2 regions of the Nocardioides sp. AE5 genome follow, and region 2 is predicted to be linked to the other one. Evidence: predicted binding sites of a transcription regulator. Region 2 holds the regulator's gene; the other holds the start of a gene.
What was found. Region 2 encodes LexA, which represses DNA repair genes until DNA is damaged. Its sites were predicted from a motif close to TCGAACANNTGTTCGA; they were not measured.
Positions count from the first base shown of each region.

Region 1 (15,582 bases), on a different contig from region 2:
TTGCCGTCTCCGACCCGCTGGGGGCCCACCCGACCCTGGCCCGGACGGTGCTGGCGCGCTATGCGGTCGGTGCGGTCGAACTGGTCCCGGTCTGATCAGCCCCAGGACGGTTCAACCCAGGAACTGACTGACCAGCCGCTCGAGTTGCCGGGCCGGGTCGCCGGTCACCCCGCCGTGCACCGGGCCGGGCTGGATCACGGTGCTGCGTGGCGCCTTGAGGAACCCGAATCGGGTGCCAATCGGCGCCGCCGCAGCCGCGCCAGCGCTCGGGTCGCCGGCACAGACGCCTGCCACGAACTCGAGGCTGGCCCGGACCCGGTCCACGTCGAGGTGCGGGAACAGGGCGAGCAGGCGCGCCTGGTCCACCTGCCAGCCGACGTCGAGGAAGTCGGCACCCTGGCAGTAGAGGACGACCCCGACGTTGACGAACTCCTCGCGTTCCACGCGCGGCACGCAGCGCAGCACGACGTACTGATAGGCGAGCGCGCTCATGCTCGCTCCGCCCCGCCGGGCAGCCACTGGCGCGTGCCGAGCCGGGCCGTCAGGAACGCGACGTACGCCGCACGGACCGCGTCGGCGTCGTCGGCACCGGGCACGGGCTCCAGCCACGCGTCGGGCACGTCGGCCAGGATCGTGGCGAAGGCCGCTTCGTCGAGGAGCGCGGAGATCTCGGCGTCCGCGGCGCCCAACCCGTCAACGTGCGCACCCAGGACGTGGTCGCTGGCGTCCCACGGTTGGCGGGCGAACCGCTGTGGATCGGTGATGCCGCCGCCCCACGCGTGGTGGAAGTAGAGCGAGGCGCCGTGGTCGATCACCCACAACTCGTCGTGCCACACCAGCAGGTTCGGGTTGCGCCAGCTCCGGTCCACGTTCGCGGTGAAGGCATCGAGCCAGAGGATCTTCGCGCACTCGGCGCCCACTCCCCCGGTGGCGACCTCGGTGTCATAGCCGAAGGAGCCCGGCAGGAAGTCGACGCCGAGGTTGAGGCCGAGGCTGGCCCGGAGCAGGTCCTGCACCTCCTCGTCGGCCTCGTAGCGGGCGATCTCCTCACTGAGTTCGAGCCCGACCAGTCGCGGGGTGCGCAGGCCGATCAGTTCGGCGAGGCGGCTGACGATGACCTCCGCGACCAGGACCCGCAACCCCTGCCCGGCGCCGCGGAACTTGCACACGTAGGTGCCCAGGTCGCTGGCCTCGACGATCCCGGGCAGCGATCCGCCCTCGCGCAGTGGCGTCACATAGCGGGTGACCTGCACTGTCTCGATCACGGGATCGGGTCCTCCTCGACCAGGCGTGCCCGTTGCCCGGCCACGTCGAAGTCGGCCTTCGGCCAGCCCAGGTCCATCGACTCGAACGCCTCGAGCAACAGGTGCGCAATGGCCATGTTGCGATACCACTTGCGGTCCGAGGGGACGACGTACCACGGGGCGTGATCGGTGTTGGTCCGCTCCACGGCGATCCGGTAGGCCTCCTGGTAGGCGGGCCACAACTCGCGCTCGTCGATGTCGCCGGGGTTGAACTTCCAGTGCTTCTCCTCGTCGTCGAGGCGGGCCAGGAGGCGCTCCTTCTGCTCCTCGGCGCTGATGTGCAGCATGCACTTGATGACCAGGACACCGTCGGCGACCAGGTCGGCCTCGAAGTCGTTGATCGCCCCGTAGCGCCGCTCGATCTCGTCCGCGTCGGCGAGCTCGCGCACCCGCCCGATCAACACGTCCTCGTAGTGTGAGCGGTCGAAGACACCGAGGTAGCCGGGCTCGGGCACAGCCTTGGCGATGCGCCACAGGAAGTCGTGGGCGAGTTCCTCCTCGGTCGGCGCCTTGAACGAGGTGATCCTCACCCCCTGTGGGTCGACCAGGGCGACCGCGGAGCGGATCACCCCGCCCTTGCCGGCGGTGTCCATCCCCTGCAGCACCAGCAGCACACGCCGTGTCGAGCCGGTGGTGCGCTCGGCGAAGAGCCGCTCCTGGAGGTCGGAGAGGGGCTCGGCGAGATCAGCCAGGGCGTCGTTCCCGTCATCCTTGTCGCCGTCGAAGCCGGGCGTGCCGTCGGTGGCGATCGCGGCCAGGTCGACCGGGCCCGGCGGCAGGCGGAGCAGGTCGGTGAAGGAGCCCTTTGTCTTGCCCATGGCGACCACCCTAAAGGGCGTGTCGACGGCTCAGCCGACGACGCGTCCGACGTCCAGGGAGCAACCGACCACGGTGGCAGTGCTGCCGTCGTTGCCGGGTTCGTCGAACCAGACCCCCTCGGTGAAGCCGGCCTTGGCCAGCGCCCTGAGCGAGGCAGTGTTGCGGTGGTCGGGTGCCGCGAAGAAGCAGGAGGCCTCGGGGAAGCGCTTCCGGGTCCGCCCGAACCACTCCCACAGCATCCGTACGCCGATCCCGCGGCCGATCCAGGCCGGTTCGCCGATCGCGTAGTCGAGGCCGATCGCATCCGGCTCCCCGGCGAGCAGGGCGAACTCCGGATAGTCGCGGATCCGGTAGTCCTGGACGAACCCGATGGAGCGGCCGTTCATCTCCACCACCCACATCCGGGTCGGCGTACGACCGTCCAGGTGGGGACCGTAGGCGGCCGTCACCGAGTCCAGGTCGGGATCCCCGTCATCGGCCCACCAGCGTGCGACGTGGTCCGCGCTGCGCCACCGTGAGACATCCGGCAGGTCGCCGCGGGTCATCGGGCGCAGGGTGAGCCGCTGGTCGGGATCGACGGCGAAGACCTTCTCGGCACCGGAGAGGTCCACCGCGAACGGCTCCCCCGCCACGGTGGTGGCGATCCGGCTCGCCGCCCGGCCCCAGGCCTCCCCGGCCCGCGCGACACCGGAGAGCTCCCGCTCCCCATGGCGCACGATGACCGGCGTCGACATGGGAGCCAGACTAGACGGCCTCGAGTTCGTCGCGGACCACGGCGAAGGCGACGCCGGGCGGATATCCCTTGCGGGCAAGCATCCCCACCAGTCGCCGCGTGGCCACCTCAGGGGCCAGGGAGGACATCGTTCGCAGCTTCTTGCGCACCAGCGCGCGAGCCGCGGCCTCCTCGTCGTCGGGGTCGATCTCGTCGAGCGCCTCACGGGCGACCTCGTCATCGATCCCCTTGCGGCGCAACTCCTGGGCGAGCGCCCGCCTCGCGAGCCCCTTGCCGGGCTGGCGCGAGGCAATCCAGGCCCTGGCGAAGGCGGCGTCGTCGATCAGCCCGACCTCCTCGAAGCGGTCCAGCAAGGCGGTCGCCAGCTCGGTCGGGACGTTCTTGCCGGCCAGCTTGTCGGCCAGTTCCTTGCGTGAGCGCGCCTGCCCGGTCAGCTGGTCGAGCAGGATCTTGCGGGCCACGGACTCCTGGTCTGCTTCTGGCTCCGGTTCCGGCTCGGGCGGGGCGGAACGCGTCCATGCGTCCACCCCGACCGAGACGTCACCGCGCCATCCGTCGGCCATGCTCAGAAGTCGACGTTGGTGGGCTCTGCCGGCGCGTCGACGGTCGGCACCACCCCGAGCTTCTCCAGGATCTTCTTCTCCAGCTCGTTGGCCAGGTCGGGGTTGTCACGCAGGAAGTTGCGGGCGTTCTCCTTGCCCTGTCCGAGCTGGTCGCCCTCGTAGGTGTACCAGGCACCGGCCTTGCGGACCAGGCCCGCCTCGACACCGACGTCGATCAGGCCACCCTCGCGGGAGATGCCCTTGCCGTACATGATGTCGAACTCGGCCTGCTTGAACGGCGGCGCGACCTTGTTCTTCACGACCTTGACCCGGGTCCGGTTGCCGACCATGTCGGTGCCGTCCTTGAGGGTCTCGATCCGGCGCACGTCCAGGCGCACCGAGGAGTAGAACTTCAGCGCCCGGCCACCGGTGGTCGTCTCGGGCGAACCGAACATCACGCCGATCTTCTCCCGCAGCTGGTTGATGAAGATCGCGGTGGTGTTGGAGCTGTTCAAGGCACCGGTCATCTTCCGCAGTGCCTGGCTCATCAGGCGGGCTTGGAGGCCGACATGGCTGTCGCCCATCTCGCCCTCGATCTCGGCGCGCGGGACCAGTGCGGCGACGGAGTCGATCACGATCAGGTCCAGGGCACCGGAACGGACCAGCATGTCGGCGATCTCCAGCGCCTGCTCCCCGGAGTCGGGCTGGGAGACGAGCAGGGCATCGGTGTCGACGCCGAGGTTCCTGGCGTATTCGGGGTCCAGCGCGTGCTCCGCGTCGATGAAGGCGACGATGCCGCCCGCGGCCTGGGCATTGGCCACCGCATGGAGGGCGACGGTCGTCTTGCCCGAGGACTCCGGGCCATAGATCTCGACCACGCGGCCCCGGGGCAGTCCGCCCAGGCCCAGCGCCACGTCGAGGGCGATCGACCCGGTCGGGATCACCTCCAGGGGGGCACGGGTCTCGTCGCCGAGGCGCATCACCGACCCCTTGCCGAACTGCTTCTCAATGTTGGCCAGCGCTACGTCCAGCGCCTTGCCACGATCTCCAGCCATGTGCTTCACGTCCTTCTCAGGGTCGGGTCGATGTTGGTGTCCTGCGTCATCACTGACGCTAGGGGGGACCACCGACAGTTGGGTGCCGACCACCTTCAGGGTTGTGGAGAACCCCGGCCGACGGGATCAGCCTAGGCGAACATGTGTTCGATCAGCCCGCGACACGCGGAACGATTTCACCGATCCCGCGCGGGCAGTCCCAGCTCCTGCCACACCGCACGCCACACCAGCCGCGGCTCCTCCCCCGCAGCCAGCGCCTCCTCGACGGTGCGGGAGCCGAGCCCGGGCACGGTGTGTTGCTCGGCCCACGAGCGCGCGTAGCCCGACCCAAGCGCGGCGTCCATCCGCTGCCAGAACTCCGTGTGCCTCATCGCGGGTGCGCATCCCAGGCATGGTGGACCAGGTCGTGCAGGTGGTAGCGCGCGATCGAGTCGACCGTGAACCGCGACCCGTCCGAGCGGCGTCCGGTGCGCTGCCAGGCAGCCGGGCCGTCGCCATGGTCGGCGACCGCGTCATAGGCCGCGGCCACGGTGCCGGCCGCGGCAAGCAACTCGGTGGCCACCTCGCCAGGGTCGCTGGCGGCGTACTCACCCTCGATCGCGGCGTGGTCCTGGTCCCAGGCCGCGAGTTCGGGATCGACCCGCTCCAGCATCAGGGCGACGCGCTCGGCGAAGAGCCGGTTGACGTCGCGCACGTGGCAGGCGTACTCGAGGGGTGACCACACACCGGGAGCGGGTCGCCGGGCCACGTCGGGACCCTTGAGCACGGTGCGCCACTGCTCCGCGTTGGCCCGCACTCCGCTGGCCACCTCGCCGGGCGGCGTACCGGGACCGTCGAACCCGCAGTCGTCGCAGGCCCGGTCGATCACCCAGGTCCAGTCCTTGGTCTCCGGTTCGATCTCGTTCGCTCCCACGGCCACATAGTGAACCACGGCGCCGGGGGCGAGAGCGCCGAGGTGCGATCATGACCCACATGGCTGACTATTCGACCCGCTCCGCCACCGAACGCGACCTGGCCGACATCGCAGCCATCTATTCGTACGCCGTGGACAACTCGCACTCCACCTTCGACCTCGAGCCACCCGACCTCGACCACTGGCGTGCCCGCCTCGAGGGCGACCACCCCGGCGACCACCTGATCGTGGCCGTGGACGCCGATGACCGGGTCGTCGGCTATGCGTACTCGTGGTCCTACCGGCCCCGGCCGGCCTATGACCTCACCCGGGAGACCTCGATCTACCTGGACGAGTCGGTCCGTGGGCAGGGGGTGGGCAAGATGCTCTATCCCGCGCTGCTGGAGACGATGGCGTTCTCCGGCGTACACACCGCTGTCGCGCTGGTCGCCCTGCCGAACCCGGCCAGCGAGCGGCTCCACCTGGCCTGTGGCTTCGAGAAGACCGGCCAGTTGCGCGAGGTCGGCTGGAAGTTCGACCAGTGGATCGACGTGGCGTGGTACCAGAAGATGTTGCCGTCCCTGCCCTGAACGGGACTGTTCAGCGCCGGTCGGCGAGCACGTGCGAGGCAGCAGCCGACGCCGCGGCGGCACCGAGCACGGCTGGCCAGGCCCCGATCTTCTTCGCCAGCGGGTGCGAGGCGCCGAAACCACCGAGGTAGACCGCCGAGAGCGCGGCGGTCGTTGCCGCTCCGCCCTTGGCCAGCCAGGTACGTCCGGCCAGCAGCCCCGCCCCGGCGAGGACCACCCCGCCCAGCGGTCGTACGCCGGTGGTCCGGGCGACCAGGTAGCCACCCACCAGTCCGGCGGCGGCGATGGGGGCGGTGGGCAGGCTCTGTGCGTCAGGGAGGCTCATGGCGCCAACGGTACCCAGCGCCGCCCAGCCGACTCCGGGTCAGGTCAGCAGCAACTTGTCCAGGCGACGCCGGACCAGCAGCAACCCGAGCAGCCCCATCACCACCAGGTAGGCGACCGAGACCGCACTCGCCCAGGAGAGCGCCCCGGTGGTCAGTTCCCGGCAGAGCACCACGCCTCGATACAGCGGCGTCGCCTCAACGACCCAGCGCACTGCGGCATTCCCGTAGGCGGTGATCGGGAAGAAGGTCGCCGAGAAGAGGAACATCGGCAACTGGACCAGGGTGATCTTGTCGAAGTCCTGGAAGGACGTCATGTACGTCGTCAGCCCTATGCACACCGCGCTGAACGCGAACCCGATCAGCAGCGCCGCCGGCAGCGCCAGCACCGCCCACCAGGAGTGGACCATCCCCATCGCGACCATCACCAGCAGGAAGGCAGCCGCATAGGCTGCGCCGCGCAACTGGCCCCAGAGGATCTCCCCGCGGGCCACGTCGGCGGTGGTCAGCGGCGTGGCCAGCATCTGGTCGTAGAGCTTGTCGTACTTGAGCTTGAAGAAGACGTTGTACGTCGAGTCGAGCAGCGCCCCGTTGAACGCACTGGCGGCGAGCATGCCGGGCGCCACGAAGTCGGCGTACGGGATCTGTTGCCCGTTGAACTCGAACGCCTCGATCAACTGGCCGACGCCGATCCCGATCGAGAAGAGGTAGAAGACCGGCTCCAGGAAGCCGGTCAGGAAGAGCTTCCAGAACCGCTTGTACGTCGTGTAATTGCGGTAGGTGATCATCGCGACGGCGCCCGCCGGGCTCAGCGGCGGCACGGGAGCAGGAGTGTTCGCCATCAGCCCACCAACCGCTTCGTCAGCCCGGTGATCGCCAGCCACCAGCCCAGGACGGTCACCGCCACCAGCACCGCCACGTGCACCAGCGCCATCGCCCAGTCGACGGTGTCCAGGCAGAACATCCGCGACAGGTCCACCCCGTGCCACAGCGGGGTGAACCGCGCCACCCAGGCCAGCACGTCGCCGAGGTTGGTGATCGGGAAGAAGGCGCCGGAGAAGAGCGTCAGCGGGATCACCCCGATCCGGAAGACCAGCCCGAATCCCTGCTCGGACTCCATCCGGGCACTGAGCGCGAAGACGATCGCGGCGAAGGACATCCCGACCAGCACCTGGGCGGCCCAGGCCAGGAACGGGCCCCACCACGACTCGAAGACCCCGAACGGCGCCAGCACCACCATGAAGACCGCGCAGGCCGAGGCGACCCGGGCCAGCACGAAGACCAGGTGCGCATTGACGATGTCGCGCGGGTCCAGTGGGGTCGCCATCTGGGCGTGGTAGGTGCGGTGCCACTTGATCCCGCCCATCACCGGATAGGTGGTCTCCCCCACCGCCAGTTGCATGGCATGGGCGGCGACCAGGCCCGGGACGATGAAGGCCAGGTACGACGTGGCTCCCTCCAGCCGGGCCGGGTCACCCTCGATGAACCCGCCCAGCAGCACGCCCATGCCCAGCACGTAGAGCAGCGGCGAGCCGAACGAGGAGACGATGCTGCCGCGCCAGGTCCGCTTGTGCACCGTCCACCAGTAGTCGACCTGGCGCCCGATGCCCTCCGCAATCGTCAGGGCCATCTCAGTCCACCAGCGATCGGCCGGTCAGGCGCAGGAAGACGTCCTCCAGGGTGGAGCGACGGACCAGGGTGGCCACCGGGCGCAGGCCCCGCTCGTGGACCCGGGCGAGCACCTCGTCGCCGTCGTCGGTGTAGAGCAGCAGCCGGTCCGGGAGCGCCTCGACCCGGGTGGCGAGGTCACCCACCCGGGTCGCGATCTCCTCCGGCGTACCCGCCTCGCTGCCCACCACGAAGCGGAGCTCGGCGACCTCGCGCGTGGAGTGCGCGGCGATCAGTTCGGCCGGTGACCCCTCGGCCGCGATGACGCCCTTGTCCATCACCACCAGCCGGTCGCACAGTTGCTCGGCCTCGTCCATGTAGTGGGTGGTGATCACCAGGGTCACCCCGGCATGCTTGAGCCGGTAGAGCTGGTCCCACAGCACGTGGCGCGCCTGCGGATCCAGCCCGGTGGTCGGCTCGTCGAGGAGCAGCAACTCGGGCCGGTTGACCAGCGAACGGGCAATCGTCAGCCGCCGCTTCATCCCGCCGGAGAGCTCATCGACCTTCGCCGTGGCCTTCTCGGTGAGCATCGCGAACTCGAGCAGTTCGTCGACCCGCTCGTTGACCACCTTGCGGGGGATGCCGAAGTAACGGCCATAGATGTACAGGTTGTCGCGCACGTTCAGTTCGTTGTCGAGCGTGTCCTCCTGGGGACAGACCCCGATCCGGGCCCGGATCGCCGGCCCGTCGGTGGCCGGATCCATGCCCAGGATCTGCAGGGTGCCACCGCTGGTCGGCGAGACGGCGGCGATCATCCGCATCGTGGACGACTTGCCGGCGCCGTTGGGGCCGAGGAAGCCGAACGCCTCGCCACGGCGTACGTCGACATCGATGCCACGCACCGCCTCGAAGCCGCCGAAGGACTTGCGCAGGCCGGCGGCATGGATCATCGCGTCACTCACGGGACCCGAGACTAGTCTCACCCGCATGGAACCACTGCTCATCCGCAATGTCTTCCCGGTGCCGCTGGCTCCCGGCGAGGCCCCACCCGCGCATCCGTACGACGTCCTGGTCGAGGGCGGCAGGGTCACCGCGGTCGCCCCGGACATCGCCCAATCCGCCGACATGCGCTGCTTCGATGCCGACGGCCGCTGGATCATCCCGGGCCTGTGGGACCAGCACGTCCACCTGGGCCAGGTGGCGATGACCTCCACCCGGCTCGACCTGTCCACCACCCGCTCCCCGGAGGAGGCGACGTACTTCGTCCGCGAGCGGATGGCCCAGTCGCCCGACTCGCCCCTGATCGCGTTCGGGCACCGCTCCGCGACCTGGGAGCGCGACGGGACGGTCGCCGAACTGGATGCGATCTCGCAGACCGCCCCGATCGTGCTGATCTCCGGGGACGCACACCACGCCTGGCTCAACTCGGTGGCGCTGCGTGGCCTGGGCCTCGCCGAGCGCGACGACGTGGTCCGCGAGGCCGAATGGTTCGACGCCTATCCCCGCCTGGAGGCCCTGGTCGGCCAGGAAGCAACGCCGGCCGCCTACCGCTGGGTCGAGGCCGAGGCGGCCACCCGCGGTGTCGTCGGCCTGGTCGACTTCGAGTTCACCGGCGGGGCCACCGAATGGGCCGAGCGCTGGGCCGACGGCGCGGACCTGCTGCGGATCCGGATGGCGACCTATGCCGCCGGGCTGGACGCGGTGATCGCCGCAGGCCTGCGCACCGGCGACCCGATACCCGGCACCGACCTGGCCGTGATGGGGCCGGTGAAGGTGATCTCGGACGGGTCGCTGAACACCCGGACCGCGTGGTGTTGTGAGCCGTACGCCGACTCCCACGGGTTCGAGTTCCCGCGCGGCTATCCCAACCAGGAGCAGGCCGAACTCGAGGCGCTGCTCGCCCGTGCCCACGCCCACGGCCTCGAAGCAGCCGTGCACGCGATCGGGGACGCCGCGGCCAGCGCTGCCCTCGACGCCTTCGCCGCCACCGGCGCCGGTGGCTCGATCGAGCACCTGCAACTGATCCGCACCAGTGACATCGCCCGCCTGGCCGCCTCGGGGCTGCGTGCCTCGGTGCAGCCGGCGCACCTGCTCGACGACCGCGACGTGACGGAGTATTGCTGGCCCGACCGGATGGACCGGTGCTTCAACCTGCGCTCGATGCACGACGCCGGGGTCCGGCTCGCGCTGGGCTCGGACGCGCCGGTGGCGCCACTGGACCCGTGGCTGGCGATGGCGGCTGCGGTGCACCGCAGCGGTGATGAGCGTGATCCGTGGAACCCCGCCGAGTCGCTGACCGTGCGGGAGGCACTGGCGGCCTCGACCGACGGCTGGGGCACGGTTGCTGCGGGCCACCCGGGCGACCTGGTGGTGCTGGACAACGACCCCCTGCTCGACCTGGGCGACTCCGCCTCGAACAGTGCCCACCTGCGAGCGATGCAGGTCGCCGCCACCTATGTCGCTGGGCGGTTGATCGCTCCGTTGTGGGAGTGAGGTCGCCGCGCCTGCGCCCGGGCATCTGTCGGTGCCATGGTGGAGGATGGGGCAATGGCCGACGCGCTGGAGCAGTTCAGTGGACCCACCCGGGAGTGGTTCACGGCTGCGTTCGCAGCGCCCACGCCGGCCCAGCAAGGGGCCTGGGCATCGATCGGCGCCGGGCGCCACTCGCTGGTGGTCGCACCCACCGGGTCGGGCAAGACCCTGTCGGCCTTCCTGTGGTCGATCGACCGGCTGCTCACCCCTGATCCCGTCGCTGCTGCCCGGCGGTGCCGGGTGCTCTACATCTCCCCGCTGAAGGCGCTCGCGGTCGACGTGGAGCGGAACCTGCGGGCTCCCCTGGCCGGGATCCGCCACACCGCCGAGCGCCTCGGTACGCCGACCCGCGAGGTCACTGTCGGGGTGCGCTCCGGCGACACCCCGGCCGCCGAGCGGCGCCGGCTGGCGACCACTCCCCCGGACATCATGATCACCACGCCGGAGTCGCTCTTCCTGATGCTCACCTCCCAGGCCCGCGAGTCGCTGCGTGGCGTGGAGACGGTGATCGTGGACGAGGTGCATGCCGTGGCCGGGACCAAGCGGGGTGCGCACCTGGCGTTGACCCTGGAGCGCCTCGACGCACTCCTCGACGCACCGGCGCAGCGGATCGGCCTCTCCGCCACCGTCCGGCCCACCGAGGAGGTCGCGCGCTACCTCGCTGGTTCCCGTCCGGTCGAGGTGGTCGCCCCGGCCGCGGAGAAGGCGTGGGACCTGTCGGTGGTCGTCCCGGTCGAGGACATGGCTGCGATCGGCGAGGTGCTCGACGACGACTTCGAGGGTCCGGCCGCAGCCGGACCGCGACGCTCGTCGATCTGGCCACACGTGGAGGAACGGGTCGCGGAGTTGATCACCCAGCACCGCTCGACCATCGTCTTCGCCAACTCCCGCCGCCTGGCCGAGCGACTCACCGCCCGGCTCAACGAGATCGCCACCGGCGACTCCGAGACGCCCGTGGTGATCGCCCGCGCCCACCACGGTTCGGTGGCCCGCGAGCAACGGGCCGCGATCGAGGACGACCTCAAGCGCGGCCGGTTGCCGGCCGTGGTGGCCACCAGCAGCCTTGAGCTCGGCATCGACATGGGTGCGGTCGACCTGGTCGTGCAGATCGAGTCACCGCCGAGCGTGGCCAGCGCCCTGCAGCGGGTCGGCCGGGCCGGCCACCAGGTCGGCGAGGTCTCCCGGGGCGTCCTCTTCCCCAAGCACCGTGGGGACCTGGCCCAGACCGCGGTGACCGTGCAGCGGATGCGCAGCGGCGAGATCGAGTCGCTGCGCATCCCCAGCAACCCCCTCGACGTACTGGCCCAGCAGGTCGTCGCCGCCACGGCGCTGGAGCCGTGGGACGTCGACGAGTTGTTCGCCCTGGCCCGGCGTACCGCTTCCTTCGCGCACCTGCCGCGCAGTGCGTACGACGCGACCCTCGACCTGCTCTCCGGTCGCTATCCCAGCGACGAGTTCGCCGAACTGCGACCCCGGATCGTGTGGGACCGGGTCGCCGGCACCATCACCGGCCGCCCCGGCGCCCAGCGGCTGGCGGTGACCAGTGGCGGCACCATCCCGGACCGGGGACTCTTCGGCGTCTACCTGGTCGGCGACGCGGGCCGGGGCAGCAACCGGGTCGGCGAGCTCGACGAGGAGATGGTCTACGAGTCACGGGTCGGTGACGTCTTCGCCCTCGGCGCGACCAGTTGGCGCATCGAGGACATCACCCATGACCGGGTCCTGGTCACCCCGGCGCCGGGAGTGCCGGGACGGTTGCCGTTCTGGAAGGGCGACACCCTCGGACGACCTGCGGAACTGGGTGGCGCTATCGGGGCGTGGACTCGCCAGGTGGCGCGGCAACGGCGGGACACCGCGATCGCCACCGCGCGGGCGGCCGGGCTCGACGACTACGCGGCCGGCAACCTGGTGGACCACCTGGCCGAGCAGGTCGAGGCGTGCGGGGTGGTGCCCAGTGACACCACGATCCTGGTCGAACGGTTCCGCGACGAACTGGGTGACTGGCGCCTCGTGGTCCATTCCCCGTGGGGCACCCCGGTGCACGCGCCCTGGGCGCTGGCGATCAATGCGCGGCTGCGTGAGCGCTACGGCACCGAGGCATCCGCGGTCGCCTCCGACGACGGGATCGTGCTGCGGATCCCGGACACCGACGCCGAGCCGCCCACCGGCGAGGTGGTCGTCTTCGAGACCGCCGAGATCGAGGAAGTGGTCACCCGCGAGGTCGGAGGGTCGGCGCTCTTCGCGAGCCGTTTCCGTGAGTGCGCTGCCCGCGCACTGCTGCTGCCGCGCCGTGACCCCGGGCGACGTTCCCCACTGTGGCAGCAGCGACAGCGCTCGGCCCAGTTGCTCGAGGTGGCCGCGAAATATCCCTCCTTCCCGATCATCCTCGAGGCGGTGCGCGAGGTGCTCCAGGACGTGTACGACCTGCCCGGTCTGGTCGAGGTCCTGGCCGGGATCGAGCAGCGCCGGGTGCGCGTGGTCGACGTGGCCACGCAGCAGCCCTCGCCGTACGCCCGCAGCCTGCTCTTCGGCTATGTCGCCCAGTTCGTCTACGAGGGCGACTCCCCCATCGCGGAGCGGCGCGCGGCGGCGCTCAGCCTGGACCAGGGCCTGCTGGCCGAACTGCTCGGCCGCGCGGAGTTGCGCGAACTTCTCGACCCCGACGTGCTGGCCGAGGTCGAGGCCGAGTTGCAGCGCCTGGTCCCCACGCGCCACGCCCGCGACGCCGAGGGGGTGGCCGACCTGGTCCGGTTGCTGGGCCCGTTGACCAGCGATGAGATCGCCGAGCGTTGCCAGGGCGATGCATCGGCGGAGTGGATCGCCGCCCTGGTCGACGCCCGCCGGGTGGTGCCGGTGCGGATCGGTGGCGTCGAGCACTGGGCGGCGATCGAGGACGTGGCGCGCCTGCGTGACGGCCTCGGTGTGCCGGTGCCCCCGGGCACGCCGGACGCGTTCACCGAGCCGGTCGAGGATCCGCTGGGTGACCTGGTCGCCCGGTTCGCGCGCACGCATGGCCCCTTCACCACTGCCGAGGTCGCCGCACGGCTGGGCGTCGGGGTGGCGGTGGTGCGCCAGGTGCTGGTGCGCCTGTCCGCCAGCGGCCGGGTCCTGGACGGGGAGTTCCGCCCGGGCGCCCCGACGGGTGAGGAGTGGTGCGATGCGGAAGTGCTGCGCCGACTGCGACGCCGCTCCCTGGCCCGGCTCCGCAAGGAGGTCGAGCCGGTCGATCCCGAGGTGCTCGGCCGGTTCCTGCCCCCGTGGCAGGGCCTCGGTGGGTCGGCCCGGGGCCTGGACGGACTCCTGGGGGTGATCGACCAGTTGGCCGGCTGCCCGGTGCCCGCCTCGGCGCTGGAACCACTGGTCCTGGCCGCCCGGGTCGCCGACTATGAGCCGTCCATGCTGGACGAATTGACCGCATCGGGTGAGGTGGTGTGGGCCGGGCACGGCTCCCTGCCCGGCACTGACGGGTGGGTGTCGCTGCACCCTGCGGAGTCGGCCGCGCTGACGCTGCCGGACCCGTCCGCCTTCGCACCCGACGCCCTCCACCGGTCCCTCCTGGACGCGTTGTCCTCCGGTGGGGCGTGGTTCTTCCGGCAGTTGTCCACGATGATCGGCTCCACCGACGATGCGGCCCTGTCGAATGCCCTGTGGGACCTGGCCTGGGCCGGCCTGGTCACCAACGACACCCTGGCCCCGTTGCGCACCCTGACCGCGAGTGGACCCACCAGCCACCGCACCCGGCGTACCGGACGGGCCCGGTTGCCCAGCCGCACCGGGCCGCCGCAGACCGCGGGCCGGTGGTCGATGCTGCCCGACCTCGACCTGGACCCGACGCGGCGCGCCCACGCCGCGGCCGAGGCACTGCTGGAGCGCCACGGCGTCCTCACCCGCGGCGCCGTGGTGGCCGAGCGGACGCCGGGCGGATTCGCCGCTGTCTACAAGGTCCTCAGCGCGTTCGAGGAGTCCGGGCACTGCCGACGCGGCTACTTCGTGGCCGGCCTCGGCGCCGCCCAGTTCGGCACCGCGGGCGCTGTGGATCGCCTGCGCACCCACGTCGAGACAGTTGCGGACAAGCCCGTCGCGCTCGCCCTGGCCGCGACCGACCCGGCGAACCCGTTCGGTGCAGCCCTGGCCTGGCCGGAACAACCGGAAGGGACCGGCCACCGCCCCGGACGCAAGGCCGGGGCGATGGTGGTGCTGGTCAACGGCTCCCTGGCCCTCTATGTCGAGCGTGGCGGACGGACCCTGCTCACCTTCGCCGCCGAGGAAGAGGTGCTGGCCTGCGCCGCGACGGCGCTGGCCGATGCGGTACGGCGGGGCGCCCTGGGGCGCCTGACCGTGGAGAAGGCCAACGGCACCCCGTTGCTCGGGCGCGCCGATTCCCCGCTGCGCGAGGCCCTGCACCGGGCCGGGTTCGTGGCCACCACGAAGGGACTGAGGATCCGTGCCTGAGGGTGACACCGTCTGGCGCACGGCACGCGCCCTGGACAAGGCGCTCAGCGGCGCCCGCATCACCCTGAGCGACTTCCGGGTGCCCACCCTGGCCACGGTCGACCTGCGTGGGCAGATGGTCCGGGCGACCGTGTCGCGCGGCAAGCACCTGCTCACCCGGATCGGGGACGACACCACCCTCCACACCCACCTGGGCATGGAGGGGGCCTGGCACCTCTACCGCGCCGAGACCCGGTGGCGTCGTCCCGTCGACGAAGCCCGGGTGGTGCTGCGTACGCCGCGCTGGATCGCGGTGGGCTTCGCGCTCCGCACCGTGGAGGTGGTGGCGACCAACCAAGAACAGTCCGTGGTCGGGCACCTGGGCCCCGACCTGCTCGGCGACGACTGGGAACCGGACGAGGCCGTACGCCGCCTCTCCTCCGATCCGGGGCGGACCATCGGCGAGGCGTTGCTGGACCAGCGCAACCTGGCCGGGGTCGGCAACCTCTACCTCAACGAACTCTGCTTCGTGGCCGGCATCCGCCCGCAGGCGCCGGTCGGTTCGGTGACCACGCTGCCCCACCTGGTCGCACGGGCGCAGACGATGTTGGCGGCCAACCGTGATCGTCGCCAGCAGACCACCACCGGCAACACCCGGCGCGGCCTGCAGCACTGGGTCTATCGGCGTACGGGTGAACCGTGCCGGCGCTGCGGGACCCCGATCGAGACCGGAGGGCTGGGACCCGCCGGGCA
Region 1 is NZ_JAUZVI010000011.1:99,169-114,750, reverse strand. Features, by position in the region: gene Q9R27_RS15540 (sirohydrochlorin chelatase) at 1-95, shown strand, start outside; gene Q9R27_RS15535 (DUF3037 domain-containing protein) at 112-492, opposite strand; gene Q9R27_RS15530 (HipA family kinase) at 489-1,265, opposite strand; gene Q9R27_RS15525 (polyphosphate kinase 2 family protein) at 1,262-2,122, opposite strand; gene Q9R27_RS15520 (GNAT family N-acetyltransferase) at 2,153-2,857, opposite strand; gene Q9R27_RS15515 (regulatory protein RecX) at 2,868-3,419, opposite strand; gene recA (recombinase RecA) at 3,422-4,453, opposite strand; gene Q9R27_RS15505 (DUF3046 domain-containing protein) at 4,630-4,824, opposite strand; gene Q9R27_RS15500 (DinB family protein) at 4,821-5,366, opposite strand; gene Q9R27_RS15495 (N-acetyltransferase family protein) at 5,417-5,935, shown strand; gene Q9R27_RS15490 (hypothetical protein) at 5,946-6,260, opposite strand; gene Q9R27_RS15485 (ABC transporter permease) at 6,300-7,100, opposite strand; gene Q9R27_RS15480 (ABC transporter permease) at 7,100-7,888, opposite strand; gene Q9R27_RS15475 (ABC transporter ATP-binding protein) at 7,890-8,855, opposite strand; gene Q9R27_RS15470 (amidohydrolase family protein) at 8,854-10,359, shown strand; gene Q9R27_RS15465 (ATP-dependent helicase) at 10,414-14,850, shown strand; gene Q9R27_RS15460 (DNA-formamidopyrimidine glycosylase family protein) at 14,843-15,582, shown strand, end outside.
Region 1: the regulator LexA is predicted to act here: its motif matches at 4,589-4,604, upstream of recA (recombinase RecA).

Region 2 (15,582 bases):
CAGGTCGCGATCCCGGCCATCTCCCGCTCCACCACCGACCAGCAGGCGACCGTCGCCACCGCGACCGGTGTGGCCACCGACCTGGTCCGCGGGCTGCGCGTGCTCAAGGGCATCGGCGCCGAACCGGTCGCCGGCCGCCGCTATCGCGTGCTCAGCCAGCGCGCCAAGGACGCCTCCGTGCGCAGCACCTCGTCGTACGGCGCGATGGCCGGCCTGACCAGTGGCCTGTCCGGGATCTTCCTGGCCGTGGTCGCCCTGGTCGCAGGCCTGCGCGCCCTCGACGGCGACATCACCATCGGCGAACTGGTCGCCGTGGTCGGGTTGAGCCAGTTCCTGGCCGAGCCGATGCGGATGTTCGGCGACATCTCCGCCCACACCGCCCGGGCGCACGCCTCGGCGCGGCGCATCGTGGACTTCCTCGGTACGCCGCACCTGGTCGCGGCCGGCGACTCCGCCCCGGTCTTCACCCCGGCCCGCCTCCACCTCGCGAACCTGACCGCGCCCGGGCTGGACGGGTTCACCGTTGCCGTCGAGCCCGGCGAGATGGTCGGGATTGCGACCACGGATCCGGCTGCGGCGTCCTCACTGGTAGGTCTCCTGGCCGGAGCGCAACGGCTGCAGAGCGGCTCCTCGATCACCCTGGACGGCCTGCCGCTGCGCGACCTCACCACCGCCGCACGCTGGGAGAACCTGCTCCTCGCCCCGCACCACGTGGACCTCTTCGAGGGCACCCTGCGCTCCAACATCGACCCGCTGGGGCAACTGGACCAGGCTCACCTGGAGGACCTGCTCGAGGCATCCGCGTGCGCCGACGTGGTTGCCCTGGTGCCCGAGGGGCTGGACCAGCCGGTCACCCCGGACGGCGCCACCTTCTCCGGCGGGCAGCGGCAACGGATCGCCCTGGCCCGCGCGCTGGCCACGGACGCGCCGATCCTGGTGCTGCACGATCCGACCACGGCGGTCGACGCGGTCACCGAGCACCGCATCGCGGCCGGGATCCGCTCGATCCGCAACGGCGGGGGCACCCGGCGTACGACGCTCCTGATCACCTCCAGCCCGGCCCTGCTCGCCCAGGCCGACCGGGTGCTGCTGGTCGCGGACGGCCGCATCGTCGCCACCGGCACCCACCACGAACTGGCCGCCGACGCGGCGTACGCCGAGGTGGTGCTGCGATGACCGCCCCCGTTGCGGAGAACCCGCAGGCGCCGGGCACCGCGGAGCGCGACCTGCTGCCGATCGCCACCCGCGGCGAGACCGCCCGACTGGCCTGGGACCTCATCCGCAAGCGGCGCGGCCCCCTGGCCGGCGTGGTCCTCTCGTTCACCCTGGCCGGGCTCTGCGCCCTGGTGCCGCCGTGGATGCTGGGCCACATCGTCGACCTGGTCACCGAGGGCGGCACCTCGCGCGAGGTGTGGATCGCGGCTGGGATCATCGCCGGCGCGACCGTGCTCGGCGGCCTCTTCACCTGGGCGTCGGTGGCGTTCCTGGCCCGGGCCGGGGAGCCCGCCCTGGCCGAGTTGCGCGAGGACGTGCTCGACCGTGCCCTGGCCCTGGACTCGGCGCGCGTGGAGGCGGCCGGCACCGGCGACATCCTCTCCCGGGTCGGCGACGATGCCCGCACCGTGGCGGCCTCGCTCAACGAGATGGTGCCGACCCTGATCACCTCACTGGTCCTGGTCGCCTTCACCAGTGCCGGGATCTTCGCGCTGGACTGGCGCCTGGGCCTGGCCGGGATCGTGGCGTTGCCGCTCTATGCGCTGGCCCTGCGCTGGTACATGCCGCGCTCGGGCCCCTACTACGCCGCCGAGCGGGTCGCCCAGGGTGAGCGTGCCCAGGCGATGGTGAGCGGTCTGCAGGGAGCGCCGACGGTGCGTGCCTATGGCCTCTCGGCCGACCAGGTCACCACCATCGAGCACCGCTCCGCAGAGGCGAAGGACATCAGCATCACCGTCTTCCGGTTGCTGACCCGGTTCACCTCGCGGGCCAACCGCGCCGAACTGATCGGGATGCTGTCGTTGCTGACGACCGGGTTCCTGCTGGTGCGCGCCGATGCCGCGACAGTGGGCGCAGTGACCGCTGCCGCGCTGTATTTCCACCGCCTCTTCAACCCGCTCGGGGCGCTGCTCTTCATCTTCGACCAGATCCAGTCCACCGGTGCCTCGCTGGCGCGGCTGGCCGGGGTCGCACGGATGCCCGTGGAACCCGAGCCGCCCGGCACCCTGCCCGCCGGGGCCGGTCCGTTGGTCCTCAACCATGTGGACCACTCCTATGTGGCCGGGCGCCCGGTGCTCTCCGGCATCGACCTGGTGATCCGCCCCGGGGAACGGGTCGCCCTGGTCGGGGCGACCGGGGCCGGCAAGACGACCCTGGGCGCGATCGCTGCCGGCGTACTCCCGGCGACGACCGGATCGGTCACCCTGGCCGGCGTCGACCTGGCCGAACTCCCCGAGTCGCTGCTGCGCTCGCGGGTCGCCCTGATCAGCCAGGACTTCCACGTCTTCTCCGGCACGTTGCGCGAGTCGTTGACGCTGGTCAATGCCGACGCCACCGAGGCCGACCTGGCTGCGGCACTGGACCTGGTCCATGCGCGCGGCTGGATCTCGGCGCTGCCCGAGGGCCTGGAGACCGTCGTCGGCGCCGGCGCCCACGCCCTGACCCCGGCCCAGGCGCAGCAGATCGCCCTGGCTCGGATCGCGCTGGCCGACCCCTGGTTCGTGGTGATGGACGAAGCGACCGCGGAGGCCGGTTCCGCCGGCGCCCGCGAGCTCGAGGCGGCCGCGCTCGCGGTGACCGCGGGGCGTGGCGCACTCGTCGTCGCCCACCGACTCACCCAGTCCGCCACGGCCGACCGGGTCCTGGTCCTCCACGAAGGCGTGGTCGTCGAGGAAGGCAGCCACGACGAGTTGCTCGCTGCGGGTGGGCGGTACGCCGAACTCTGGGCTGCCTGGTCGGCCTGAGGCTGGGCGCGGGCTGGCGCTTTCGGTATCGGCGGGCGGCGGCACATTCGGGCAGCGCGCGACCGACGCTTTCGGTGCACATGCACCGAATCGGCCCTTGAACTGCGGTTTTCGGGGCCGTTCCGGTGCATGTGCACCCGATCGGCCTGGGCGGTGGGCTGACCAGGTGCCACGCACGACACGCCCATCGAACAAATGTTCGCGCGTTCTCTTGATTTGTTCGAACACATGCTCTAGCTTCGTACACGTGTTCGATCGAACATCTGATCGAAATCCTCCGAACTGAAGCAAGTGTCGGGGGGTGCCGAGAGGCTTTCATCGAACACCGACCACCCACTTCCCCCGGAGGTCTCCCGATGAGCACCATGACCCTCTCCCCCGCACCCGCACTGCCCAGCATGGGTTCCAGCCAGCTTCGCCTGACCCGGCGTGGACGACTGGTGATCTTCACCCTCGCCCTCATGGTCGTGCTGGCCACCGTGCTCTTCCTGGGCGCGGCTTCGATGGCGACGAATGAGGCAGGCGTCGAACAGGAGACGGAGATCGTCATGGTCGGCTATGGCGAGACCCTCTGGGACATCGCCGGCGGCCTCGCCGCCAGCGGCGAGACCCGTGACATGGTCGAGCGGATCAAGGACCTGAATGGCCTCGACTCCTCGATGGTCATGGCCGGTCAGGAGATCCACGTGCCCGTGGTCGACTGACCACACCGGCACCACAAGCATCTGCGGGTCGCCTCGACCCCGGCCCGCAGATGGGGAAGACGAGGGGCGGAATCATCACCTGGTTCCGCCCCTCTTCATTTGCCCGCCGCCGGATCCGGCGTACGCCGAACCACGGCGGATCCGGGGTCGATCAACAGCCGGAACCACGTCCGCGACACGTTCGAACAGGTGTTTGAAACACCCCCACTGTTGTGACTACGTTGGACTCATCAGCACGCACACTCGTCGGAAGGCACCAGGGGCATGGCAAGCAAAGGCTCGAACTCGAACGTCACCTCGCTGCCGGACGGCCCCGCGGACGCCTCCGGCCTGACGCCGCGACAGCGTCGGATCCTCAACGCCCTGCGCGACTCCATCGAGACCCGCGGCTACCCGCCGAGCATCCGCGAGATCGGCGAGACGGTCGGCCTGACGAGTTCGTCGTCGGTCGCACACCAGTTGAAGACGCTCGAGGCGAAGGGGTTCCTCAAGCGCGACCCCAACCGCCCCCGCGCGATCCAGGTCTTCCTGCCCGAAGCCAGTGCCGCCCCGAGCGCCATCGGCAGCGCGGCCGAGGTCGACTATGACGAGACCGGCATCGGCGACGCCGTACCGCAGGCCACCTACGTGCCCGTGGTCGGCCGGATCGCAGCCGGCGGGCCAATCCTGGCCGAGGAGCGCGTCGAGGAAATCTTCCCGCTGCCCAAGACCCTGGTCGGTGACGGCACGCTCTTCCTGCTCGAGGTCTCCGGTGACTCAATGATCGACGCCGCGATCTGCAACGGCGACTACGTCGTGGTCCGCCAGGAGCAGACCGCACGCAACGGCGAGATCGTGGCCGCCCTGATCGACGGCGAGGCCACCGTGAAGACGCTGATGCGCAAGGACGGCCAGGTCTGGCTGATGCCGCACAACGAGGCGTACGACCCGATCGACGGCACCCACGCCTCGATCCTCGGCATCGTCACCGCGGTGCTGCGCAAGGTCTGAGCCGGGACACTCACCGCCCCCTCCCCTCGCCGAGTCGGCACGAGTTGACACCACTCGGTCCGATCGGGCCGAGAGGCGTTTCCGCGCACATGCACCCGAACGGCCCCCACGCGCCCGGATCGCGGGCCCATCCCGCGCACATGCACCCGAACGGCCCCGGCGGACCCGGATCGCGGGCTGCTCCGGCGCACATGCACCCGAACGGCCCCCGCGGCCCCGACGGCCCGGGCGAACTCAGCCGGCTGCGAGCCGCTTCAACGCACCCCGCGCGACGGCGGGGTCGGTGGTGGTCCACATCGGAGGCAGGCTCGCCTTCAGGAAGGAGCCGTACCGCGCGGTGACCAGGCGCGGGTCGAGCACCGCGACCACACCACGGTCGGTGTGCGTGCGGATCAGCCGACCCGCGCCCTGGGCCAGCAACAGCGCGGCGTGTGTCGCGGCCACCTGCATGAAGCCATTGCCCCCGGACTGGTCGGCTGCCTTCTGCCGCGCCGACATCAGCGGGTCGTCCGGTCGGGGGAACGGGATCCGATCGATCAGCACCAGTTGGCAGGTGTCACCCGGCACGTCCAGGCCTTGCCACAGGCTCAGCGTGCCGAAGAGGATCGTGTGCGGGTCGTCGACGAACTGCTTCTGCAACTCGGCCAGTTGCGCGTCACCCTGCGCGAGGGTGGTCAGGTGCGGCAGTCGCTGGCGGACCTCCTCGGCCGCGGCCTCTGCTGCACGACGCGAGGAGAAGAGCCCCAGGGTCCGTCCGTCGGCGGCATCGACCAGGTCGACGATCTCGTCCAGTTGCGGCTTGCCCAGGCCGTCGCGGCCAGGGGTGGGGAGGTGCTTGGCGACGTACAGGATCGACTGCTTGGGATAGTCGAAGGGCGAGCCGACATCGATGCCGCGCCACGGCTGCACCTCGTCGCCCTCCGTCGCCAGTTCCTCGCCACCGGCCAGAACCCGTTCACTCGGCTTGAGGCCGACCGAGGTGGCCACGTTGGTGAAGTCGCCGCCGAGCATCAGGGTCGCCGAGGTAAAGACCACGGTCTTGTCGGCCAGCAACTTGTCGCGCATCGGCCCCCACACCTGCAACGGCGCGACGCACAGCTGCGGACCACCGTGACGGGTCTCGCGGTCGTTGCGCCAAAGCACGTCACTGGCCAGGTCGGAGGCCATCCGCTCGGAGGTGTTGAAGACTTCCTGCAGGCCGGCCTTCGCCTGGTTGCGCCCAGGGTCGGCCTCCCCTTCCTTTTCCTTGGGGATGGCGCCCAGGCAGGCACGAGCCGCGTCGCGGACCAGGATCAATGCCTCGGCGAGCTGGACGTCGATCGCGTCGATCCGACCCGCTGACGTCCGTTCGATGGCGTCGCGCAGCGCCCCCGCGGCGTCATCGAGGTCATCGGCTTCCGCGTCCTCGACATAGCGGGCCGCTCGGCGGGCTGCCCGCTCGACGTCGCTGGCGGCGAGTTCGTCGGTCGCAGCCTGGGTGATCCGGGCGACCACTTCGTGCGCCTCGTCGATCACGACGGTGTCGTAGTCGGGGATCATCGGCACGCCCTCGATCGCATCGATCGCGAGCAGGGAGTGGTTGGTGATGATCAGGGAGCTCGCCGCGGCCTTGTCCCTGGCCCGTTCGGCGAAGCACTCCTCCCCGAATGGACACCGGGTGCGGCCCAGGCACTCGCGGGCGCTAACCGACACCTGGCGCCAGATCCGGTCGGTGTGGCGGGGCGCATGGTCGCGCTCGCCCGTGCCCCCGGACTCCGCCTCGGACTCGGCCCATTCGCGCAGCTTGATGACCTCGGCACCCATGGACCCGGTGGGTGCCTCGATCAGGGTGCCCTGGTCATCCGGGGCACCCTCGCGGACCCGGTGCAGGCAGGCGTAGTTCGAGCGGCCCTTCAGCACGGCGTACGACGTGTCGATGCCGGGCTTGGCCCGCAGCGCGTCGACCAGGCGGGGGATGTCGCGCTCCACCAGTTGGTGCTGCAGCGCCAGCGTCGCGGTCGCGACGACCACCCGGTCCTCGTGCAGCAGGCTCGGCACCAGGTAACCGAGCGACTTCCCGGTGCCGGTCCCGGCCTGGACCAGGAGGTGCTCACCGGTCTCCATCGCTGTGGCTACGGCCTCGGCCATCTCGACCTGGCCAGCGCGCTCCTGCCCGCCCAGCGCCTCGACCGCCTCGGCCAGGAGGCTCCTGACCTTCGACTCGGACGTGGGGGCAGCAGGCAGGTCAGGCACCCGAAGACCCTATCCCCCGGGCGCGACACAACCCGCCAGGCGGCACGAGTCGACAGGTTTGCACGTCGAGGCGGCGTCAATTGACGCCGCCTCGACGTGCTCAGGCGTCAACACGTGCCGCCTCGGCGTGGGTCAGACGACGGCGCCGGAGTCGTTCGGGTCGCGCACCTTCTTCACCTTGACGTCGCGCGGGAACTCCTGGATCCGCTGGAAATAGCTCGCCATCGGCGCCGAGACGCAGACGGTCGAATACATACCGATCGCCAGGCCGAGCAGCAGCGCCAGGGAGAAGTCCTGCAACGAGTCGCCGCTCATGAACGTCAGCGCGGCCAGGATGAACATGGCACCCAGACCGGTGTTGACCGTGCGCGGCATGGTCTCCAGGATCGCGGTGTTGGAGATGTCGTCGAAGTCGCCGGACTTGTCGATCCGCAACCGTTCTCGCACCCGGTCGAAGACGACGACGGTGTCGTTGACCGACAGACCGATGATGGTCAGCGCCGCAGCCAGGTAGAGGCCGTCGATCGGCTTGCCGAGCCAGGCGAAGATGCCGGTCACCAGGACCACGTCGTGCGCCAGTCCGAGCACGGCCGAGAGCGCGAACGTCCAGTGGAAGCGGACCGCGAGGTAGAGCATCTGCGCGGCCAGGGCGATCAGGAACGCGATCAGGGCCTTGGTGCGCAACTCCTTCCCGAGGCTCGCCGCGATGGTGTCGTCGGTGACCTGTTCGGTCTCCCCGGCGATCTCTGCGATGCCGGCCCGGATCTCGTCGCGCTGCTCGTTGGTGAACTCACCCGAGCGGATCTGCACCCGCTCCGAGCCGTCGCTGGCCTTCACCTTCTGTACGACGGCCTCGGGCAGGCCCGCCTCGACGGCGACCTCGCGCGCCTGGTCGGCCGAGATCGGCTGGGCGGTGGAGTATTCAACCGTCCGTCCACCGGTGAACTCGAGGCCCAGGTTGAGCCCCTGGACGAAGATCCCGGCGAACGCCGCGACGGTGAGCGCGCCGGTGAGGATCATCCACATCTTCTTGCGCTTCATGATCTGCGGGTTCTTCCGGGTCAGCCAGGTCCGCACCGAGCCGATGTGGCCCAGACCGGTGATCTGGGGACGCCGGGCCACCGAGCGGGTGCTGACAGCGATCTCGGTCAGCACCCGGGCGATGATCAGCGCGGAGACCAGCGAGGCGATGACACCGATGGCCAGGGTGACACCGAAGCCCTTGACCGACCCCGAGGCGAAGATGAAGAGCAGCAGGGCAGCCAGCAACGTGGTTACGTTGGAGTCGATGATCGCGGTCCACGCCTTGTTGAAGCCGACGCTGAGCGCGCGTCTCATTCCGGCCTTGGGATTGTCGCCGTACTCCTCCCTGGCTCGTTCGAAGACCAGCACGTTGGCGTCGATCGCCAACCCGATGGCGAGCACGAAACCGGCCAGGCCGGGCAACGTCAGTGTCGCACCGACGACGAGGGTCATCGCATAGGCCAGCACCGTGTACGACGCCAGCGCCAGCGTGGCCAGGAAGCCGACCAGGCGGTAGATGAAGACGATGAAGAGGCCGGTCAGCAACAGACCGATGACGGCCGCCTCGATGGACGCCTTGATCGCGGCGTCACCGAGCGTCGGGCCGATCACCGAGTCCTGCATCGGCACGCCGGCCTGGAAGTTGCCGTCCCCGTCGAAGGAGCCCAGTGCCAGCGGCAGGGCACCGCCGGCGATCAGGACCGCCAGGTCGCCGGCCGACTTCTCGTTGAACCCGCCAGTGATGTCCGTGCCGCCGGTGATCCGGCCACCGCAGTTGATGTCCACGTTGGGCGCGGAGATGATCCGATTATCCAGCACGATCGCAATCCGGCCCTTGTAGGCGTCCTGCTCGCAGGCGGCGGTGGCGCTGAGGTCACCGAACTTGTCGGAGCCCGATCCGTTGAACTCGACCTTGACGACCCAGCCCACCGAGTTCTGGTTCTGTGCCTTGGAGGCGTCCTTGATGTCGTTACCGGTGAGCGCAACCGGCCCGACCTCGAGGACCTCGCCATCGTCGGAGGCATAGACCCGGTTCCCCTCCTCGGAGGGTTCCTGGTCGGGCGAGGTGGCCGGCCCGACCACCTGGTGCACGGTCAGCTGCGCGGTCTTCCCGATGACCTCCTTGGCCTGCTCGGGGTCCTGGACGTCGGGCAGCTCGACCAGGATCCGATCCTCACCGACCCGGACCAGGGTGGGCTCGGAGACCCCGAGGGAGTCGACCCGGCCACGGAGCACCTCGAGGGTGCGGTCGACCTCGGTCGCGGTGACGTCGTCGTCCGGGTTGTTCGGATCCTGCGCCTGGTACATCAACTGCGATCCACCGCGCAGGTCGATCCCGAGACGTGGCTCCTTCTCGAACGACAACCAGAGGCAGCCTGCCAGGAGTCCGAGGACGAGGAGCAGGCGGACGAAAGCACCACGTGACATGCCCGCCATCTTCCACCACGTTTCCAAGCGCGCGTGAATCGGGCGTCCGTTCAGGGGTCAAGCGCACGCCACGGGGCGCGAGTCACACGGCGTACGTCGCCAGCTCGTCGGCAAGTCGTGCGTCCGCCCGTCCCTTGACCCGGGTGCCGTCCGCGGTGTGCTCCATCGACTCGATCTCGCCGCGCTGGTGCAGGCGGTTGATCAGGTCGCCGCGCTCATAGGGCAGCAGTGCCTCGAACTCGACCGCGGGCCGCGGCAACTCCGCCTCGACCTGGGCGAGCGCCTCGGCGATGCCCTCGCCGGTCCTGGCGCTGACCACCACCGAGTGCGGCTCCCGGGCGCGGAGCCGGGCCAGCACCATCGGGTCGGCGGCGTCGGCCTTGTTGATCACCACCAGCTCGGGCACCTGGCTCGCCTCGATGTCGGCGAAGACCTCCCGCACCGCGGCGATCTGCCCCTCCGGGTCGGGGTGCGAGCCGTCCACCACGTGCAGGATCAGGTCTGCTTCCGCGACCTCCTCCAGCGTGGAGCGGAACGCCTCGACCAACTGGTGCGGCAGGTGGCGGACGAAGCCGACCGTGTCGGACATGGTGTAGACGCGACCGTCGGAGGTGGTGGTCTTGCGGGTCGTCGGGTCCAGTGTGGCGAAGAGGGCGTCCTCGACCAGCACCCCGGCATCGGTGAGCCGGTTGAGCAGCGACGACTTGCCCGCGTTGGTGTAGCCGGCGATCGCCACCGACGGGATCTCGTTGCGGTGGCGGTTGGCCCGCTTGGTCTCGCGGGTCCCCTTCATCGCCTTCAGTTCCCGGCGGAGCTTGGCGATCCTGGTGTTGATCCGGCGCCGGTCGGTCTCGATCTTGGTCTCACCAGGGCCACGGCCACCGATGCCCTCACCGCCGGCGACGCGGCCACCGGCCTGGCGGGACAGGTTGCCACCCCAGCCACGCAGTCGCTGCTTCATGTACTGCAACTGGGCCAGCTCGACCTGCGCCTGGCCCTCCTTGGACTTGGCGTGCTGGGCGAAGATGTCGAGGATCAGTGCGGTCCGATCGACGCACTTGACCTTGAGCTTGTCCTCCAGGTTGCGCAGCTGGCTGGGCGCCAACTCGCCGTCCATGATCACCGTGTCAGCGCCGGTGGCCTGGACGATCTCGCGTACGCCGTCCACCTTGCCGCGGCCGATGAACGTGGCCGGATCCGGCTTCTGGCGACGCTGGTAAACCGCCTCCAGGACCTCGGACCCTGCGGTCTCGGCGAGCAGTGCCAACTCGGCCATCGAGTTCTCGGCGTCAGCGATCGACCCGTCGGTCCACACGCCGACCAGGACGACCCGCTCCAGGCGGAGTTGGCGGTATTCGACCTCGGTGATGTCCTCGAGCTCGGTGCGCAGGCCAGCCACCCGGCGCAGCGCATGGCGCTCGGCCAGATCCTGCTCACCGGCGGAGAGTTCCTCCGGGTCGGGACCCTCCGCTGAGACAACGTCATAGCCGGGCTCGGCGTCGTCCTCGTCCCAGTCGCGGGTCTCCTCGAGCTCGTCGGCGAGGGAGAAGTCTTCAGGTGCGTTCGTCATATGACTCCCAGCCTAGGCGGACCCGGATCAGGTGGCGAACGAGTTTCGCCGGGACGTAGCGGTGTGGGATGCCCGTTACCGGGTAGAACACCTCCCATGCCTGCCGACATTCCCGTGCACGCCGAACGCGGCCCGACCCGGCCCACCCCTGACTCGGCCACCTGGGCGGTCGCCACCCTGGCCGCGCTGCCGATGCCGATCGTGGTGGTGCTGACCGTGGTGCTGCTCCCGCTCCCAAGCGCGGTCACGCCCACGATCCGGATCTGGGCCGCCTGCGTGGTGTGGCTGCTGGTCGGCCTGGCCTGCACCCGTACGCCGCCACCAGGCCCGCGCGAGTTGGGCTGGGGCGTCGTCGCGGGCACCTGTGCCTGCCTGCCGTGGGCCGCGCTGATCGCAGATGACCTGCTGTGAGCCAGGACGTGCTGGACCGTCGTGCGCCGTTCGGCGCGGGGCTCTTCGGGCCTGCCAGCGTGGTGGCCGTGGCGATCGGGATCAGCCTCTCGTTTGCGCCGTGGTTGACCGACATCCCGGGCGGCTGGTGGTGGTCGATCGGCTGGCCGCTGCTGGGCGTGGTCGCGTTGCCCGTGCGCGGCGTGGTGCGCCAGGCTGGCGTCGGCACGCTCGCCTCGGCACTCACCTGGCCGGTGTGGTGGCTGTTCTTCGGCGTACTGGGGCTCTTCTAGGCCGCACGACCTAGCGCCCAGTGATGCTCGCGGCGAGGTCGGTCGCCTCCTGCTCGGTGAAGTTGCCGGCGATGTCGGTGCCGTCCTCGAGACGGACGCCGCAGTCGATGGTGACCGCTGGTGCGCTGACCAATTCACCGTCGGCCATGATCGCGATCCTATTGCCGGGGTCGCCGGTGCCGGCACAGCCCGCTGCCTCGGTCAGGTCACCGAACCTGGCATTGCCTTCGTCGGTGAACTCGATCCTGACCACCCAACCGACACCGTTCTCCGGCATCTCGGCGGAAGCGCTGAGCACGTCCGCCTCGGTGAGGGCAGCCGGCCCGATCTCCAGGACCGCCCCGTCGGCCGCGACCACGATCGCGTTCCCTGCCTCGCTCGGCTCGGCGTCCACACTGTCGGCCGCGGCCACCACCGGGTGGATCCCCAGCGCCACGGTCGGTGCAGTCGGCGAGGTTGAGGTGGGCTCGTTCGAAGCTGGCCAGTCCGAAGCGGGCTCCTCCGAAGCAGGCACCGTCTCCGACGAGCCGGGCGCGTCGGGGTCCTGCTCACCGCTCGATTCCGCGTCACCACATCCGGCCAGGGGCAGGAGCAGGAACAGGGCCGCAACACCAGTCGCGATCGGGCGCATGGGACGACACTAGACCCTGCTCGTCGCCCCCGAGCGCTTCGAAGCAGGACGGCCCGCCCCGGACGCGGAGTCCGTGGCGGGCCGTCGACCGACGCAGGTGTCAGTCACTTGGGTGGCATCCGGATGCCACCGTCGACGCGGATCACCTCGGCGTTCATGTAGGAGTTGGTGATGCACTCGACCACCATCGAGGCCAGCTCGTCCGGCACGCCGAGGCGCTTGGGGAAGAGCACGCTCTCACCGAGCTTGGCCTTGAACGCCTCGGCGGCCTCGCCCTCGCCGTAGATCGGGGTGTCGATCAGGCCGGGGGCGACGGTGTTGAGGCGGATGCCGGCCGAGGAGAGGTCACGCGCGACCGGCAGCGTCATCCCGACCACGCCACCCTTGGACGCGGAATACGCCGCCTGGCCGATCTGGCCGTCGAAGGCGGCGACCGAGGCGAGGTTGACGATGGCGCCGCGCTGGCCGTCGGCGTCCGGCTCGTTCTGGCTCATCTTCGTGGCCGCGAGACGGACCATGTCGAAGGTGCCGATCAGGTTGATGCCGATCACCTTGGTGAACGCACCCAGGTCGAAGGCCGAGTCGTATTCGCCGTCGCGGCCGATGGTGCGCTGGGCCCAGCCGATGCCGGCGGAGTTGACCACCGCACGCAGCGGGCCGAGCTCGACGGCCTCGTTGACTGCGTTGCGGTTCTGCTCGGTGTCGGTCACGTCCACGCTCACGAAGACGCCGCCGATCTCCTGGGCCAGGGCCTGGCCCTTCTCGGCGTTCAGGTCCGCGACGACGACCTTGGCTCCCTTGGCGGCCAGCTGGCGGGCCGCGGCGGCACCGATCCCCGAGGCCCCACCGGTGACGATTGCACTTGCTCCATTGATGTCCATGGCGCCGATGCTAGATGAACCATTCCACGAGGTCTTGAGCGGCGTGGGGACCATTCGCCAGCGCGGAAGGTGTCCGGGGTCGGCGTTCACCACCCCCGGACAGGCTCAGCCTGCGCGTTGGGCAGTTTCACAGGTGAGCCTGTGGTTCTGCCCAAACGATCAGCCCGGGCGTCGCGTGATCAACAGACGCCAGTCCTCCGGCCCGCGCTGCAGGTAGTCGACCTCGAAGACGCCGGGCTGGCGACCCTCGAGCTGCCGCAGCAGCGGGATCGGATCGTGCGGGGCGACCAGGACCAGTGCCTTGCCGGGGCGGACGGCGTCCAGGGCACCGAAGACGGTGGCGTGCCGGATCGCATGAGGCACCACGCGGGCGTCGAGCTCGGGGAAGCCGGAGACGTCCCGTTCACCGCAACCGCACTCACCGTGCTCGTGGCCGGTCGCCTCACCCGTTGCCTCGACGTTGGGGAGCGGATGTCCGTACCCGTCGTCGGTGATGCGCGGGCCCGCATCGCGAGCCTCGCCGACCAGGCGGACGAGTTCGTGGTGCACCTCGGCAAGCGAGACCCCGGGATGACGCACCAGCAAGGGCACCAGCTGGTCGTTGACCTTGGTCAGGTGGGTGGCGAAGAGCTGCCGCAACGCGGCGGTGTGCAGCGCGACCTCGATGCCGTCGTCGGCACGACCGATCTGCTCGACCAGGTCGGCGATGATTCGGTGCTCGACCACCATCGCCTCGACCAGCAGGCGTGCCTCGGTGATGTCGGCACCGGCCCGGCACAGGGTCTCCTCGGCGGCCCGGACGTGGGGCACGAGCAGTTCGCGGCACCACTCGAGCAGGCTGGCGCGGGCGCTCATCGCGGCCTCGGTCGAGGTGGACCGGGCAGCGGTGGTGACCAGGTCCACCTTCAACCCCAGGGCCCCGTCCATCTCGGCGTGGTGGGCGACGATGCGTTCTGCGGCCTGTGCGTCGGCTTCCGACGAAGCCAGGACCAGGTCTTCCATGACGGGCCTCCTGTTGCTGGGGGACCACCGGGCTGGCGATCCGTACCGAGAATTTACTACACTTTATTCCGTGAAAAATAATCTGCGGTCACCGGGCCGCTTGGGGCCGCGCACGGGCGCCTCGCGCCGCCCCCTCTCCACCTCACGCCAGGCGTTGCTCGATCGTCTCCGCATCCAGTCCGAGCCGACCACCCTGGCCGCACTGGTCAAGCTCTCCGGGCTGCACCCCAACACCGTCCGCGAGCACCTCGACGCCCTGGTCTCGGCCGGGCTGGTCCGGCGCGAACAGGAGCCACCCTCCGGCCGCGGCCGTCCACCATGGCTCTACCAGGCCGTGGACGAGGAAGCGACCAACGAGTACGCCGTCCTGGCCTCCGCCCTGGCCGGCGCCCTGGCCCGCAGCAGCGACGACCCCCACGCCGCAGGGGCAGAGGCGGGCCGCGCCTGGGGCAGCCGCCTGGCCCGTGACCGCGGTGCATCGCCCACCTCTCCCGAGGCGGCCCGCACCATGGTGCTCCGCCTCCTCGACGAGATGGGATTCGCTCCCGAACCCACACCGGGCGACGAGGACCGGATCCGGCTCACCCGGTGTCCCCTGCTCGAGGCCGCCCACCGGCATCCCGAGGTGGTCTGCGGCGTACATCTGGGCATCATCGACGGCGCGTACGCTGAGCAGGGGGTGGTCGCCGCAGGGACCGAACTGCTCCCCTTCGCCGAACCCGGTGCCTGCCGCCTCACCCTGCCGATGCCGCAGGCGATGGTGCCCGGACCGGGCACGGAGACCCGGTGAGGATCCAGGCTTCGCCGCCGCCCGCAACGACGCGGAACCCACGCGGCTTCTGGCCGATGCGCGACCTCCCGGTGATCGGATGGCTGCTGGCCACCATCGTGGTCGCCCTGGTCCACCCCTGGTTGCCGGCACCGCGCTGGCTGCTGATCCACCTGACGCTGCTCGGCGCGGTGACCCACTCGATCCTGGTCTGGAGTCGCTACTTCACCGACACCCTGCTCCGCTCCCCCGCCGATGCCACCCGTGGGCCGCAGAACGCCCGCCTGGCGCTGCTGGACCTTGGCGTCCTGGCCGTCGTCGCCGGCGTGCTGACCGGTTGGTGGCCGGCAACCGTGCTCGGCGGGGCCTCGGTCCTGGTCGCGGTCGCCTGGCACGGCGCTGCCCTGGCCCGCCGCCTGCACGCCGCCCTGTCGCGGCGCTTCGCGATGGTGGTGCGCTTCTATGTCGCGGCCGCAGCCCTCTTCACCGTCGGGATCGTGATCGGTGTCCTGGTCGCCCGGGTGCAGGCCGACCCGTGGCACGAACGCCTCCTGGTCGCGCACGCGAGCACCAACCTGCTCGGCTGGATCGGGCTCACCGTCCTCGGCACCCTGGTCACCCTGTGGCCGACGATGCTGCGCACCCGGCTCGCGGACGGCGTGGAACGGGCCGCGCGCCGGGCACTGCCCGTGCTGCTGGTGGCCATCGCCGT
Region 2 is NZ_JAUZVI010000001.1:618,131-633,712, reverse strand. Features, by position in the region: gene Q9R27_RS03030 (ABC transporter ATP-binding protein) at 1-1,176, shown strand, start outside; gene Q9R27_RS03025 (ABC transporter ATP-binding protein) at 1,173-2,957, shown strand; gene Q9R27_RS03020 (LysM peptidoglycan-binding domain-containing protein) at 3,314-3,661, shown strand; gene lexA (transcriptional repressor LexA) at 3,926-4,651, shown strand; gene Q9R27_RS03010 (ATP-dependent DNA helicase) at 4,886-6,874, opposite strand; gene secD (protein translocase subunit SecD) at 7,016-9,334, opposite strand; gene hflX (GTPase HflX) at 9,417-10,904, opposite strand; gene Q9R27_RS02995 (hypothetical protein) at 11,001-11,315, shown strand; gene Q9R27_RS02990 (hypothetical protein) at 11,312-11,587, shown strand; gene Q9R27_RS02985 (SecDF P1 head subdomain-containing protein) at 11,598-12,218, opposite strand; gene Q9R27_RS02980 (SDR family NAD(P)-dependent oxidoreductase) at 12,323-13,099, opposite strand; gene Q9R27_RS02975 (DUF2249 domain-containing protein) at 13,259-14,101, opposite strand; gene Q9R27_RS02970 (helix-turn-helix domain-containing protein) at 14,172-14,891, shown strand; gene Q9R27_RS02965 (multicopper oxidase domain-containing protein) at 14,888-15,582, shown strand, end outside.